Regions from separate parts of the Streptomyces sp. 11x1 genome, predicted to be linked through region 2. Evidence: riboswitches for the same ligand, from Rfam matches in the RefSeq annotation. Region 2 holds a riboswitch; the other holds the start of a gene.

Evidence for each region. A riboswitch is a leader RNA that binds a small molecule or an ion and turns the genes downstream of it on or off. The one in region 2 is predicted to bind cobalamin.
Region 1: another riboswitch for cobalamin. It lies ahead of P8T65_RS36885 (cobalamin biosynthesis protein); the one in region 2 lies ahead of P8T65_RS04855 (ABC transporter substrate-binding protein).

Annotation. Positions count from the first base shown of each region.
Region 1 covers NZ_CP122458.1:8,408,641-8,416,259, reverse strand. Annotated here, with positions in the region: gene P8T65_RS36915 (anion permease) at 1-55, shown strand, start outside; gene P8T65_RS36910 (hypothetical protein) at 87-308, shown strand; gene P8T65_RS36905 (helix-turn-helix transcriptional regulator) at 533-1,390, shown strand; gene P8T65_RS36900 (hypothetical protein) at 1,432-1,944, shown strand; gene P8T65_RS36895 (hypothetical protein) at 1,874-2,119, opposite strand; gene P8T65_RS36890 (DUF397 domain-containing protein) at 2,217-2,423, opposite strand; cobalamin riboswitch at 2,668-2,800, shown strand; gene P8T65_RS36885 (cobalamin biosynthesis protein) at 2,901-3,842, shown strand; gene P8T65_RS36880 (cobyric acid synthase) at 3,839-5,347, shown strand; gene P8T65_RS36875 (putative cobaltochelatase) at 5,526-7,607, shown strand; gene cobO (cob(I)yrinic acid a,c-diamide adenosyltransferase) at 7,607-7,619, shown strand, end outside.
Region 2 covers NZ_CP122458.1:1,008,337-1,015,955, forward strand. Annotated here, with positions in the region: gene P8T65_RS04840 (alpha-L-fucosidase) at 1-151, opposite strand, end outside; gene P8T65_RS04845 (Gfo/Idh/MocA family oxidoreductase) at 342-1,361, opposite strand; gene P8T65_RS04850 (DUF6215 domain-containing protein) at 1,723-2,388, shown strand; cobalamin riboswitch at 2,434-2,620, shown strand; gene P8T65_RS04855 (ABC transporter substrate-binding protein) at 2,688-3,740, shown strand; gene P8T65_RS04860 (iron chelate uptake ABC transporter family permease subunit) at 3,737-4,864, shown strand; gene P8T65_RS04865 (ABC transporter ATP-binding protein) at 4,861-5,658, shown strand; gene P8T65_RS04870 (hypothetical protein) at 5,714-5,941, opposite strand; gene P8T65_RS04875 (AraC family transcriptional regulator) at 6,026-6,892, opposite strand; partial or broken gene P8T65_RS04880 (sugar phosphate isomerase/epimerase) at 7,035-7,184, shown strand; gene cobN (cobaltochelatase subunit CobN) at 7,257-7,619, opposite strand, start outside.

The DNA.
Region 1 (7,619 bases), 7.4 Mb from region 2:
CGCGGCCGAGACCACGGCCCCGGCGAACTCGTCCACGCCGACGCCCGCCGTCTGAGCCCCGCGACCTCCCGAGGAAGAACACCACCATGCACATCGACTGGGCAGCCCTCGGCTCCGTCTTCGGAGTCAGCCTCGTGGTCACCGTGGCCCTCGTCGGCCTCTTCACCCTGGGGATCGTCGGCCTCTCCAAGCGAGAGGCGGCGACCGCCGCCGGCACCTCGCCCGCGCTCGCCACGACAGCGGCCTACGCCTGCTTCGCGGCCTGCACGGCGGCGGTGGGTTTCGGGATCTACCTGATCATGGCCTGAGGCCCCGGCACCCCCTCCCACCTCGCACGACACACACAGACAAACCCCTCGTACCGTTTGACCCGGTACGAGGGGTTTGTCTATTGTCCAAGCAAACTGTGACCCTCGTCGAAATGACACATGTCATTCAGGAGGTGGCTGTACGACGATATCCCAATCGGCGTAAGCTATCAGATACATGCCGTTTCGACGATGGCCACCCGACAGCTGAACAGGGGAGCGCCATGCCCAGGGACATCGATCCGAGCCTGAATCGACGCAGGCTCCGAGTCGAACTGCGCAAAGCCCGCTACAAGTCCGGGTTGACCAAGCAGCAGACCGCGGACGCCCTGGAATGGTCCCTGTCGAAGATCATGCGCATCGAGGCCGGCACGGTCGGGGTCAGCGTCACCGATGTCCGGGCGCTCATCCAGCAGTACGGGATCACGGACCCGGCGCTGGTCGGTGAGTTGGAGGAGGCCGCGCGAGGCTCGAAGGGGCCGTCGTGGTGGGCCCCTTGGGGCAACCTGGTCTCCCAGCCGTTCGCCCAGTACCTGGGCTACGAGGGGGCGGCGACCTCCATCCGCATCTACAACCCCATCGTCCTCCCGGGCCTCCTGCACACCGAGGACTACGCCACCGCCCTCCTCTCCCCCACCTCGGAACCCACCGCCGTGCGACGGTCGGTGGAACTCCGTCTCGCCCGGCAGGAACGGCTGATCGACTCCGACGCCGGGCCGCGCGTCGACATCGTCCTGGACGAGGCCGCCGTACGGCGGGTGATCGGCGGCCCGCGGGTCATGCGGCACCAGCTGGACCACGTGAAGGCACTGGCCGGACGGCCCCGGATGGGCATCCGGCTGCTGCCGTTCTCGGCCGGGGCACACTTCAGCACCCTCAGCCCGTTCATCCTGCTCGGGTTCCGGGACGACGACGACCTGCTCTACCTGGAGGGCCCCAACGGCGGACTGTCGAACCGCGAGGACCTCGACCTCACGGTCCGCTACCAGGAATGCTTCGCGGACATCAGCGACCACGCGTACGAAGGCGACCGGATGATCGAGTTCCTCGACACGGTCAGGGAGAGCCTGGACAACGACTGAGCACCGGGCCGGGACGCCCGGCGGAATCGGGGGGAGGGCCCATGGCGGTCTTCGGATGGCACGAGTGGTGGAGGCGGCTGACGGCGCGCCGCACCGGTCCCGGCGACGGTGAACCGGACGGCGCCGCCCCGGCCGACCCCCCGGAGGCCGGCGGCCCGGCGCCGCTGGACGACTGCACGCTGAAGGCGTACGCCATGCAGGAGGCGGAGTGGGCCGAGGCCCTCATCCGGGTCGAGAGCGCCCGGGTCGACGGCGAGATAAGGCTCCTGTCCGCCCGCCTGTTGCTGGGCACGTTCTGCGCGAGCGTCCTGCTGCTGAGCATCGCCGTGGCCGGTCGGGTCGTGCCCACGACCGGGTTCGGCGCCGCGGCACCGCTCACCACGGCGATCACCGGAGCGATCGCCGCCGCTCTGCTCACCTCGCTCGCGGCCGGTCTGGGCAAGGTGCTGCGCGCCCGCGCCGACGCGGCGCGGCCTCTCGGCCTCAGCGCTCCTCCGGGCCCCGCAGCCGAGCCCCGACCAGAGCCCGGTCCAGGGCCCTCAGCCGCTCCGTGACCGGGGTGAGCCCCCACCACAGGCCGGCCCCGGTGGCCAGGAGGGCGGTCACCGCCAGCCAGACGACACCCCGCGCCTCCGTCCCCGGCACCAGCAGGGCGGCGAGAGCTCCCACCCCCACGGCGAGGACTCCGGCGACCGTGCTGAAGAGCACCAACGGGGCGGCGGCGGACAACAGTGTCCGCCGATCCCTCGATGCCCGCGCACGCGCCGAGGCGGATCCCTTGGTCCGATCTTCCATCGCGTGTACCTCCCGTCCCCCGAACGGTTCTTCAAGAGCCGTCCGCACCCGGGTCCACAAGCCCCGCCAGAAAACCACACCACGCGGTGTGACGGAAGGAGAGCACAGCGTTCTTCTTCCAGTTCGAGTCACGCACCAGAACCCAGCCCTCCCCGAAGCACGCCTCCACGCACACGGTGGTGTCGCCCGAATAGCTGCTCTTGATCCAACTCCGCGCCGAGGACTCCCTGTCGAGCACCCTGACCTCCACCTCACAAGTCAGCGCGCCGACACGCGTCCACCGCGACGACCCGAGCGCCGTGTCCAGCCGCTGCCGCTCGTCGGCGCTCAGTCTTCGTACTGCCGTTCCCTCAAGTGTTCCCGCCCGACACCGCGGAAATGAGCGCAGAAAGAGCCGATTCGGGCGTCTGGCGATATTTCAGCGATGTGGGGCTGAGCACACCCCTGCGCCGCAGGTCAACAGCAAGTTGACGGGTCTTCCGGGAGCGTGGTGGACTGCCGGGGCCATCTACGACGGCAGGAGAGGAAGCCGGTGCGAGTCCGGCGCGGTCCCGCCACTGTCACCGGGGAAGAACCTCCCGGGAGCCAGGAACTCTCGCCGTCGGTCTCGTCGAACCAGGGCGTGGACACCCTGAGTGAGGACATATCGCCATGCGCGGCTGCCGTCTGAGTCCCCGTACCGGGCCCTCGTCCGATCTCGCGATCGGCTGAACCCGTGCGTGCCGATCGCGTGTTCGCGTACGGCGCCACCGCCGGAATCCTCGGTGACCTGCTGCTCGGCGATCCTCGCCGGGGGCATCCGGTCGCCGCGTTCGGGCGGGCCGCCGGTGCCGTGGAGCGGGTGCTGTGGCGGGACCACCGAGGGTGGGGCGCGCTGCACACCGCCGTGTGCGCGGGTGGCGCCGTGGCGCTCGGGGCCGTCGCCTCGTCCGCCGTGCGGCCCTCGCGTGCCGCCTCCGTCGCGCTGACCGCCGCCGCCACCTGGGCCGTGGTCGGGGGGACTTCGCTCGGACGGGAGGCCCGGGCGATCGGGCGGTCCCTGGAGGCGGGGGACGTCGACGGCGCGCGGGACCGCCTGCCGCATCTGTGCGGACGGGATCCCCAGGCGCTCGACGCGGACGGGATCGCGCGGGCGGTCGTGGAGTCCGTCGCCGAGAACACGTCGGACGCGGTGGTGGGGGCGCTCGTGTGGGGAGCCGTGGCGGGTGTGCCCGGACTGCTGGGGTTCCGGGCCGTCAACACCCTGGATGCCATGGTCGGCCACCGGTCGGAGCGGTACCGGCGGTTCGGATGGGCCTCCGCGCGGCTGGACGACGTGGTGGGGTGGCCGGGAGCACGACTGACGGCGGTGCTGGCCGCGGCCTCCGGCGGGGACGCCCGGGGGGCCGTACGGGCCTGGCGCGCCGACGCGCACAGACATCCGAGCCCCAACGCGGGGCCCGTGGAGGCGTCGTTCGCGGGGGCGCTCGGAGTACGGATGGGGGGCACGTTGTCGTACGGGGGGCGGGTCGAGCATCGACCTGTGCTCAATGGGGAAGGACGCGCCGTCGAAGTGGGCGACATCGAGCGGGCCGTGCGGTTGTCAAGGCGGGTCGGATGGCTGGCTCTGGGGATCGGTGCGGGTGTGTCGCTGCTGCGGTCGAGGAGGCAGGGATGAGTGGCGGGCTGTTGGTCGCCGGGACCACCTCCGACGCCGGGAAGAGCGTGGTCACCGCGGGGATCTGCCGGTGGCTGGTGCGCCGGGGCGTCAAGGTCGCGCCGTTCAAGGCGCAGAACATGTCGCTCAACTCCTTCGTGACGAAGGAGGGAGCCGAGATCGGACGGGCGCAGGCCATGCAGGCCCAGGCCTGCCGGGTGGAGCCCACCGCGCTCATGAACCCCGTGCTGCTCAAGCCCGGTGGCGAGCGCAGCAGTCAGGTGGTGCTGCTGGGGAAGTCCGTGGGCGAGATGAGTGCGCGCGGCTATCACGGAGGGCGGCAACAGCGGCTGCTCGGAACCGTGTTGGACTGCCTCACCGAGCTGCGGGGCACGTATGACGCGGTGATCTGCGAGGGGGCCGGCTCTCCGGCCGAGATCAATCTGCGCCGGACCGACATCGTCAACATGGGAATCGCCCGGAACGCCGGGCTGCCCGTGCTCGTGGTCGGGGACATCGACCGCGGTGGGGTGTTCGCGTCGTTCTTCGGGACCGTCGCGCTGCTCTCCCCCGAGGACCAGGCCCTCGTCGCCGGGTTCCTCGTCAACAAGTTCCGGGGGGACGTCTCCCTGTTGGAGCCGGGGCTCGACATGCTGCGCGGGCTCACCGGGCGGCCGACGTACGGGGTGCTGCCCTTCCGGCACGGGCTCGGCATCGACGAGGAGGACGGGCTGCGGGTCTCGCTGCGGGGGACGGTGCGGGAGTCGAACGTCGCGCCGCCCGTCGGGGAGGACGTGCTGCGGGTCGCCGTGTGCGCGGTGCCGTTGATGTCCAACTTCACCGATGTGGACGCGCTCGCCGCCGAACCCGGTGTGGTCGTGCGGTTCGTGGACCGGGCCGAGGAACTGGCCGACGCCGATCTCGTCGTCGTCCCGGGGACCCGGGGCACGGTCCGGGCGCTGGAGTGGCTGCGGGAACGGGGACTCGCCGAGGCGCTGCTGCGCCGGGCCGCCGAGGGGCGGCCGGTCCTCGGCATCTGCGGGGGCTTCCAGGTCCTCGGGGAGCACATCGAGGACGACGTCGAGAGCCGCCGGGGGCATGTACCGGCGCTCGGGGTGCTTCCCGTCCGGGTGCGGTTCGCCCCGGAGAAGACGCTCACCCGGCCCGTCGGGGAGGCCCTCGGGGAGCGGGTCGAGGGGTACGAGATCCATCACGGGGTCGCCGAGGTGCTGGGCGGCGAGCCGTTCCTGGACGGGTGCCGGGTCGGGCAGATCTGGGGCACGCACTGGCACGGGTCGCTGGAGTCGGACGGGTTCCGGCGGGCCTTCCTGCGCGAGGTGGCCGCCGCCTCGGGGCGCCGGTTCGTACCGGCCCCGGACACCTCGTTCGCCGCGCTGCGCGAGGAGCAGCTCGACCGGCTCGGCGACCTGATCGAGGAGCACGCGGACACGGACGCGCTGTGGCGGCTCATCGAGTCGGGTGCGCCCAGCGGGCTGCCGTTCGTTCCGCCGGGGATGCCGGGATGAGGGCGCCGCCGTCTCCGGCTGTCCCCGCAGGGGCGGGGAGCACACCAGAACGCCGCCCATGCGCGGGCTCATCGCCGGGCCATCCCCGCTCAGGCAGGGAGCACAGCACCAGGTTGACCGCGCACGAGCCGTCGAGCCGCCCGCATCTCACCCATTCACCCGTAGGAGGGCCCACCGCGTGAGCACGCACTTCCCCTTCACCGCCGTCGTCGGGCAGGGCGACCTGCAACTCGCCCTGCTCCTCAATGCGATCAGCCCGCGCATCGGCGGTGTGCTCGTGCGCGGTGAGAAGGGCACCGCCAAGAGCACCGCCGTGCGGGCGCTCGCGGCGCTGCTGCCGGAGGTGGAGGTCGTCGTCGGCTGCCGGTTCTCCTGCGACCCCGTGAAGCCGGACCCGGCCTGTCCGGACGGGCCGCACGAGCCGGCGTTCGAGACCCGGCCCTCCCGCATGGTCGAGCTGCCCGTCGGCGCCTCCGAGGACCGGCTCGTCGGCGCCCTCGACATCGAACGGGCGCTCTCCGAGGGCGTGAAGGCCTTCGAGCCCGGTCTGCTCGCGGACGCGCACCGGGGCATCCTCTACGTCGACGAGGTGAACCTGCTCCACGACCACCTCGTCGACCTGCTGCTCGACGCGGCCGCGATGGGTGCCTCGTACGTGGAGCGCGAGGGCGTCTCCGTACGGCATGCCGCGCGGTTCCTGCTGGTCGGGACGATGAACCCCGAGGAGGGCGAGCTGCGGCCGCAGTTGCTCGACCGGTTCGGGCTGACCGTGGAGGTCGCGGCCTCGCGGGAGCCGGACCAGCGGGTGGAGGTCGTCCGGCGGCGGCTCGCCTACGACGACGATCCGGCCGGTTTCGCGGCCCGTTGGGCGGACGAGGAGGCCGACGTACGGCAACGGATCGTCGCGGCACGGGAGTTGCTGCCGTCGGTGGTGCTGGGCGACGGGGCGCTGCTGCAGATCGCGGCGACCTGCGCGGCCTTCGAGGTGGACGGGATGCGGGCCGACATCGTGATGGCCCGGACGGCGACCGCGCTGGCCGCGTGGGCCGGGCGGACCGAGGTGCTCGCGGAGGACGTGCGCCGGGCCGCGCTGCTCGCGCTGCCCCACCGCAGGCGCAGGAACCCGTTCGACGCGCCCGGGCTCGACGAGGACAAGCTCGACGAGACGCTGGAGGAGTTCGCGGAGCCGCCGCGGAACTCGAACGGCCCGAGCGACTCGAACGACCCGAACGACCCCGACCACTCCGGTGACCCTGGCGACTCGCCGGACGAGGATCCGGACCCCGGGCCGGACGGGCCCGGTGGCGGCGGACGGCCGCCCGCTCCGGAGTCCGACGGGCCGCAGGGCGGCGAGGGTGGCACGCCGCCCGAGTCCGGCGAGGGTGTGCCGGCGCAGGCTCCGGCCGCCGGGGAGCAGTCCGCCGTACGGGCCGCCGAGCCGTTCCGTACGAAGGTGCTCAGTGTGCCGGGGCTCGGGGAGGGTGCCGCCGGGCGGCGTTCGCGCGCGCGGACCGAGCACGGGCGCACGACCGGGGCGCGCAGGCCCCGCGGCACGCTGACCAAGCTGCATCTGGCGGCGACCGTGCAGGCCGCCGCCCCGCATCAGCGGACCCGGGGGCGGTCCGGACCGGGGTTGGTGGTGCGCCGGGACGATCTGCGGCAGGCGACCCGGGAGGGGCGCGAGGGCAATCTCGTGCTGTTCGTGGTCGACGCCTCCGGATCGATGGCGGCCCGGCAGCGGATGGGCGCGGTCAAGGGCGCGGTGCTGTCGCTGCTGCTCGACGCCTACCAGCGGCGGGACAAGGTGGGCCTGGTGACGTTCCGTGGGTCGGCCGCCGAGGTGGCGTTGCCGCCGACCTCGTCGGTGGACGCGGCGGCGGCCCGGCTGGAGTCGCTGCCGACGGGCGGGCGGACGCCGCTGGCGGCCGGGCTGCTCAAGGCGCACGACGTGCTGCGGGTGGAGCGGCTGCGGGACCCCGCGCGCCGGCCGCTGGTCGTGGTGGTCACCGACGGCCGGGCGACCGGCGGGCCGGAGCCCGTCGCGCTCGCCGGGCGGGCGGCACGGCTGTTCGCGGCCGAGGGCCTCGCGTCCGTGGTGGTCGACTGCGAGACGGGCCACGTCCGGCTGGGGCTCGCCGGGCGGCTGGCGGGTGAACTGGGCGGTACGGCGGTGACGTTGGACGAGCTGCGGGCGGACTCCATCGCCGGGCTGGTACGGGATGTGCAGGGAACGCAGGGGACTTCGAGGAGGGCCGCGTAATGCCGCAGGGAC
Region 2 (7,619 bases):
CAGGGTGCCGGTTCACGGACTCCCAGGTCGGGGTGTAGGCCCTCGGGGCGGTCGGTGAACCCCCGGCCGCGAACGCGTCGTCGGCCCCGGTGGCCGCGACGACGGCCGTGGCACCGACCATCAACGTGCGCCTGCTGATCGATTGCGACATAACCACGAACCTCAGGCATGCGGACCATCACTGTCAACGGTCACACAGTGATGAATAGCCCCGCAGGGCAATGTTATTTGTCTGCTTTGAGGCACTAAATACCTGTTCACCCAAGGTGATACATCACATGTCTGCGACAGTGATGGCGTTGGTCGTTCTCCCCTGAGGGCGGAGGTCGGCGCTCCGACGGTCAGCGGTGGAGGGCGGGGCGTTCGACGAGTTCCACCTCCGTGCGGACGCCCTCGGTCTGGGCGCGGACGCCCGCCTCGGAGACCGCGGCGACGGCGTACCCGTCCCAGGTTCCGGGTCCGGTGACCTCGCCGCGCCGGGTGGCGTCCACCCAGGCCTGGACCTGTCGGTCGTAGGCGTCCTCGAACCGTTCGAGGTAGCTCGGCGTGACCGTGCCGCCCCAGCGGCCCGCCGCGTTGACGAGCATGTCGTGTCCGTCGCCGATGCGGGCCGTGCCGTCCTCGCAGACGGCCTCGGCCTGCACCTGGTAGCCGTAGCGGGCGCTGAGGAAGATCTCGACGTCCACCACCGCGCCGCCGTCGGTCTCGAAGACGACGAACTGCGGGTCGCTCAGGCCCTCGGGGGCGTGCGCGGACGGCCGGGGCCGCAGCACGGTGACGGCGGTGATCTCCTGCCCGAGCAGCCAGCGGGTGACGTCCGTCTCGTGGGCCACGGAGTCGTTGACGGCCATGGCGTCGGTGAAACCGGGCGGGGCCTCGGCGTTGCGGTGCCGGTGGTGCAGCAGCAGCGGCCGGCCCAGGTCGCCGCTGTCCAGCAGGGCCTTCAGCTTGACGTACTCGCGGTCGTAGCGGCGCATGAAGCCCACCTGGACCCGGCGGTGGCCCAGCCGCTGCTCCGCCTCCAGCAGCCGGAGCGCGGCGGCGGGGTCCGGGGTGAGGGGCTTCTCGCACAGCACGGGCAGGTCGTGGGCGAGGGCGGCGAGCACGTCCGCCTCGTGCGCGGGGCCCGGCGAGGCGACGAGGACGGCGTCTACGCCGGGTGCGGCCAGTGCCTCGGCGGTGTCGCCGTAGGCCGCGCACCCCTCGACGCCTTCGGCGATCGCCCGGGCCCGGTCGGTGTCGAGGTCGACGACGGCCGCCACATGGGCGCCGCTGATCACCTCGGAGATCCTGCGCACATGGTCGGCGCCCATCCGGCCGGTGCCGACGACGGCGACACCGAGGGAGTCCTGCACGGACATGGCGTTCCTTCCTTTCGTGGACCGCTACGGCGCCCGGGGCAGGGGGCCCACCGGGTCTCGGTCTCCCCTCGGGAGCCCTGCTTCACGCCTGCGCGGAATATCGTTTCCCCCTCGCGACGATCACCGGCTAGGCTCCCCCGGCGCACGTCAGGCGTGTGCACATCAAGGTGGGGGCACGGGGGACATGGCCGACGATTTCGCCGATTCCGGAGCGGGTTCGAGAGCGGGTTCGAGAGCGGAAACGGAAACGGACTCGGCAGCGGATCCGGGGGCGGGCGTGGGGGCCGATCCGGAAACGGGGCGCGGGGCGGATCCGGAACCGGGTCCCGGGGGCGGTGCGCGACGCGGCTCGGCGAAGGAGATGAGTACGGGCGGCCAGGTGGTCTCGGCGGTGGCGACCGTCGGCGTGCTGCTGGGCGGGGTGTGGTTGCTGGGCGACCTCCTCGACACGACCCCCGAGACCCGGGAGCCGGCCGTCTGCTCGTCGTCGGCCGACCCCACTCCGGCGGCACGAGGCAAGGTCTCCGGCGCACAGCTGTGCGCCGCGCTGAACCGCGCCGACCTGCCGGAGCTCCTCGGGACGCCCACCGAGCAGGCGGTCATCGCCTCGGGCAGCGAGAACGAGTCCACCTGGTTCGACGGCACCAAGACCGTCACCCCCGAGGCGACCGTCGAACTCGACACGTACACCGTGGAGCTCTCGGCGTCGTACGAGGACCTCCCGGTCGCCGAGGCGGTCGGCTATCTGGGCTCCGGCGCCGAGACCAGGAGGGTCCTCGGACACACGGCGGCCCTGTACTCGGGCCGGACCATCGGCATCTCGTTCCGCCTCGACGGCAGCGACCCGGAGTCCGCTCCCGGCGGCGTCGCCCGGCAGCTGCTGGTCGCGACCGACCCGAAGGACAGCGGCAGCACCTTCGAACTAGTCATCTACCGCCAGGACTCCCAGATTCCGGACGACGCGGCGCTGTTCCGTGTCGCCGAGAAGGTCCTGCCGACGCTCCCGGGCTGGAAGCCCGCGACCTGACGGGTCCTCGGAAGCGCGTGTGATAGCTTGCCGACGCCAGTCGAACCCATGTGCGCACACGGCAGTACGCGTACGGGTCAGGGAATCCGGTGTGAATCCGGAGCTGACGCGCAGCGGTGAGGGTGACGGGCGGGACAACGGCCACTGGACGGCGGTCACGATCGCGGTCCGGGAAGGCGTCTCGTCCGGGTGACCCCGAGTCCGAAGACCTGCTGGCGGTCCCCGGCACCGAGGGGTGCCCGGGGAAGCACCGTACGACCGGGCTTCGCGCATGAGCCCTCGACGCCGAAGGAAGTCCCGTGCCGCTCGCACGCCCCGTCCGCCATGCCGTCCTGTTCCTGACCGCCGGTGCCCTGGCGCTGACCGGCTGCGGGGGCTCCGCTTCCCCAGCGTCGCCGGACCGCGGTCCGGCCCCCGGCGGATCCGCCGGTCATCCGGTGACGCTCGACAACTGCGGGCGCGAGGTGCGGGTCGACAGCCCGCCCGAGCGCGCCGTCTCCCTCAACCAGGGCACGACCGAGATCCTGCTCTCCCTCGGGCTCGCCGACCGTGTGGTGGGCACCGCCACCTGGACCGATCCGCTGCCGAAGGGGCTCGGGAAGGCCAACGCGAAGGTGCCCCGGCTCGCCGATGACGCGCCCTCCTTCGAGAAGGTCCTCGACGCCGAACCCGACCTCGTCGTCTCCTCGTTCGCCTCCACGCTCGGCAAGGGCGGGGTGGCGACCCGGGAGGAGTTCGAGAAGCTCGGCGTGCCCACGTATCTGTCGCCGTCGGACTGTGTGGGCAAGGACAACAGCGGGGACGGCGACGGCGTCCGCACCGAGCCGCTGACCATGGAGACGGTCTACGGCGAAGTCCGCGATCTGGCCCGGATCTTCGGGGTCGAGGAGCGCGGCGAGAAGCTGGTGGCCGAGCTGAGGTCCCGGGTGAGGAGGGCGACCGCCGGACTCGACGCGCGTGGGGTCACCGTCCTGTACTGGTTCGCCAATGACCAATCCCCGTACCTCGCCGGGTGCTGCGGCGCCCCCGGGATCATCACCCGTGAACTGGGCGCGAAGAACGTCTTCGACGACACCGACGAGGAGTGGCCCCAGGTCAACTGGGAGACCGTCGCCGACCGCGACCCGGACGTCCTCGTCATCGGGGACCTGGTCCGCAAGCAGCAGACGGCCGAGACTGCCACGAAGAAGATCGAGTTCCTGGAGTCCGACCCGGTCACCCGGAACATGACGGCGGTGCGCGAGAAGCGGTACGTAAGGCTGCCGGGCCAGGCCATGAACCCCACGATCCGCACCGTCGAGGGCGTGGAGAAGCTCGCGACGGCGCTGCGCGAGTACGGCCTCACGGGATGACGGCCCCGGAACCCGAGACGGAGCCCGGCACGAGCCCGGTGGCCGACCAGGTGACCGGAACGTCGGCCCCCGCCAAGGGACGGCGGGCGGCTGCGGCGAGGGCCGTCGGTCGAGGGCTGTGGTGGGGGTCGGCTTGGTCGGCCGGGGGCGCGGTGCTGTGTCTGTCCGTCGCCCTCGCGATCACCATCGGGCCGGCCGACATCGATGTGGTCGACGTCTGGTCCACGGTGGTGGCCCATCTCGGCTGGGGGCACACGGAGTTGACGCCCATCCGGGACGGCATCGTGTGGAACCTACGATTGCCGCGCACCCTGCTGGCCGCCGTGTGCGGGGCCGGACTGGCCGTGTGCGGCGCGGTGATGCAGTCCCTGCTGCGCAACCCGCTCGCCGACCCCTTCGTGCTCGGCGTCTCCTCCGGCGCGTCGACCGGCGCGGTCGTGGTCGTCGTGCTCGGCGCGGGAGGCGGCGCGCTGTCGGTCTCCGGCGGCGCGTTCCTGGGCGCGGTGGCCTCCTTCGGCCTCGTGCTGCTGCTCAGCCACACCCTCGGCGGCACCACCGACCGGGTGGTGCTGGTCGGGGTCGCGGCCATGCAACTGTTCTCCGCGCTCACCTCCTTCATCGTGATGACCGCGGCCGACGCGGAGACGACCCGCGCGGTGCTGTTCTGGCTGCTCGGCTCGCTCAGCGGTGCCGACTGGACGGATGTGACGGTGTGCCTGGTGGTGCTGGTGGCGGTGCTACTGGTCTGCCTGGGGCACACCCACGCGCTGGACGCGTTCGCGTTCGGGCACGACGCGGCGGCCTCGCTCGGCGTCTCCGTGGCCCGCGTCCGGCTCGTCCTGCTGTGCGCCACCGCCCTGCTCACGGCCGCCCTGGTCGCCTCGGCCGGGGCCATCGGCTTCGTCGGCCTGGTGCTGCCGCACGCCGCACGCGCACTGACCGGCTCCGGCCACGGTCGGCTCCTGCCGGCCTCCGCACTGGCCGGGGCCGTATTCCTGGTGTGGGTCGACACCCTCGCCCGTACCGTCCTGGACCCGCAGGAGGTGCCGGTCGGGGTGGTGACGTCCCTCATCGGCGTCCCGGCGTTCGTTGCCATCATGTACCGGACCAGGAGCGCCCGATGACCGACACCGCCCCCAGCGCCTCCCCCGGGCTGCGCGCCGAGCGGGTGTCCCGGACCGCCGACGGCACGCTGATCCTGGACGGGGTCAGCGTGGCGCCCCGGCCCGGCACCGTCACCGGTCTGCTCGGCCCCAACGGCTCGGGCAAGTCCACCCTGCTGCGTCTGCTCGCCGGGGTCCTCGCGCCCGCCTCGGGGGTCGTCACCCTCGACGACTGTCCACTGGACCGGGTGGGCCGCCGGGCGGTCGCCCGACGGATCGCTGTTGTAGCCCAACAGGCTGACACCCAGGTCGAGTTGACAGTCCAGGACGTCGTACGGCTGGGCCGTGTCCCGCACCGCCGAGCGTGGTCGCCCGCCTCGCGAGCCGACGAGGAGGCCGTCCGCACGGCCCTGGCCCGCACGGGTCTGGCCGACAAGGCCCGCCGGTCCTGGCACACCCTGTCGGGCGGTGAGCGCCAGCGGGTCCAGATCGCCCGCGCCCTCGCCCAGGAGCCGAACGAACTCCTCCTGGACGAGCCCACCAACCACCTCGACATCCAGCACCAGCTCGCCCTGCTGACCCTGATCCGCGAACTCCGTCTGACCAGCGTCGTCGCCCTGCACGACCTGAACCTCGCCGCCATGTACTGCGACCAGCTCGTCGTGCTGCGGCAGGGCCGCGTGGTGGCCGCCGGGACCCCGCACGACGTCCTCACCGAGTCCCTGATCGCCGACGTCTACGGCGTACGGGCCACCGTCACCGCCACCGGCCCCGACGAAGGACCCCACATCCGCTTCCTGGGCCCGCTGCCCTAGGCCGTGGCGCTCCGACGGGCGGGGAGGACCGACCGGGGCCCGCGGCCCAGGTCGCTCAAGTCGCCCGCGCGGGCCGGTCCTTGCCCGGCTCGGCCGGCGCCTCGACGGGTCCGCGGAGTCCGGCCACGGCCTCGCGCGGAGCCATGCCCGACGCCCAGTGGTCCGCCACGTCCTCCTCCACGAAGGGCAGCTCTCCCGCGAGCACCTTCTGCGCGCGGGCCGTGTCCAGCGTGCCCGCGAGTCCGCCGAGGCCCGCCCCACGACGATCGCCTCGTGGCCCCATCTCAGGTCGACGGCGTTCCATGCCACCGGCGGACGAGAGGCGGGGGCGGGCGCGCGACGGCGTGAAGTCGCCGCGCGCCGGCGCTCAGAGCGAGGCCCGCTCCACCGGGATCCACAGCTCCGCGTCGGCCCGCGCCGCGTCGGGCGAGAGCCTGGTCCGCAGGATCTCGGGGCCCGGACGGCTCCGGTACGGGTTGGACGGGAACCACTGGGTGAACACGTCCCGCCACAGATGCTGCAGCGCCTGCGGGAAGGGCCCGGAGTTCTCGAACACCGCCCATGTTCCGGCCGGGACGACGAGCTCGTCCATGTCCTCGGGGGCGGCTGCTCGCGTCACCGCTCCGTGGAAGTAGTCGAGTTCGGTGCCCTCGGCACGACTGGCGTCGAGATTGTCGCTGATCGCGACGATCCCCCTCGGCTCCTGGTCGGACAGGCTCTCGATCCGGTCGAGCGTCTCCTTTCCCAGGCCCCGGATGAATTCGGCGATCGCCGGGTTCATCCCCTCGTGCACGAGCGGGACCCGGGCCTTCCTCCCGACCACCCGGAACTCCTCCTTCTCCATCACTCGGTATCGCATGCTGCTGCTCCCTTCGACGACGAGGCGGAAGGACATCCGGGGCTGCGACCGCAGGCTCGCGCCGGTCCGCCGGGCCTCACCGGGACCGACGCCGTGCAGGGCGCGGAACGCCCGTGCGAACGCCTCTCCGGAGCCGTAGCCGTAGCGCACCGCGATCTCCAGCAGTGTCCGCTCGTCGGCCAGCACCTCGGCACCGGCCACGGTCAGCCGCCGTCGTCGGATGTACTCCGACAGCGGCATGCCCGCGAGCGCCGAGAAGAGCCGCCGCAGGTGGTACTCCGACGTCACCGCGACCCGTGCGAGGTCCGCCACCTCGATCGGCTGATCGAGATGGCGTTCGACGTGCTCCATGGCCTGGTTGAGCCGCTCCAGCACCCCGGCCTCCTTCCTTTCGACCACCACGCTAGGAAGCGGCCACGCCACCCCACCCGACATCCTGTGCCCGCTCCGGTCGGGTGGGTGACCACGCACCGCACCGCGCGCCGACGCTCCGCCGAGTCGGTGACCGCACACCGCCGAGGGTTCCAGCGGGCTGCGCTACATCCTCAACCCGCCCGGTACGACCGCCCGGATCCACCAGCACCTGGACATCGGCCAGGGCGAGGTGGACTGGGACGCGTTCTTCGGCACCCTGCGCGAGCCGGACTTCGACGGGGTGGCCACCGCTCTCGGTACGGGCCGGCAGATTGCCGAGACACAGGTGCGGGGCGGTCCACCGCCCCGCACCCCCGCGCCGTCGTCAGCTGTCGCCGCCCTCCAGGTCGCCCTCCGTCTCCAGGTACACCTGGCGCAGCGCCTCCAGCACCGCCGGGTCGGGCTTCTCCCACATGCCGCGCGACTCCGCCTCCAGGAGCCGCTCGGCGATGCCGTGCAGGGCCCAGGGGTTGGCCTGCTGGAGGAACTCTCGGTTGGTCTCGTCCAGGACGTAGGTCTCGGTGAGCTTGTCGTACATCCAGTCGGCGATCACACCCGTGGTGGCGTCGTAGCCGAACAGGTAGTCGACGGTGGCGGCGAGTTCGAAGGCACCCTTGTAGCCGTGGCGGCGCATCGCCTCGATCCACTTGGGGTTGACGACGCGGGCCCGGAAGACCCGGGACGTCTC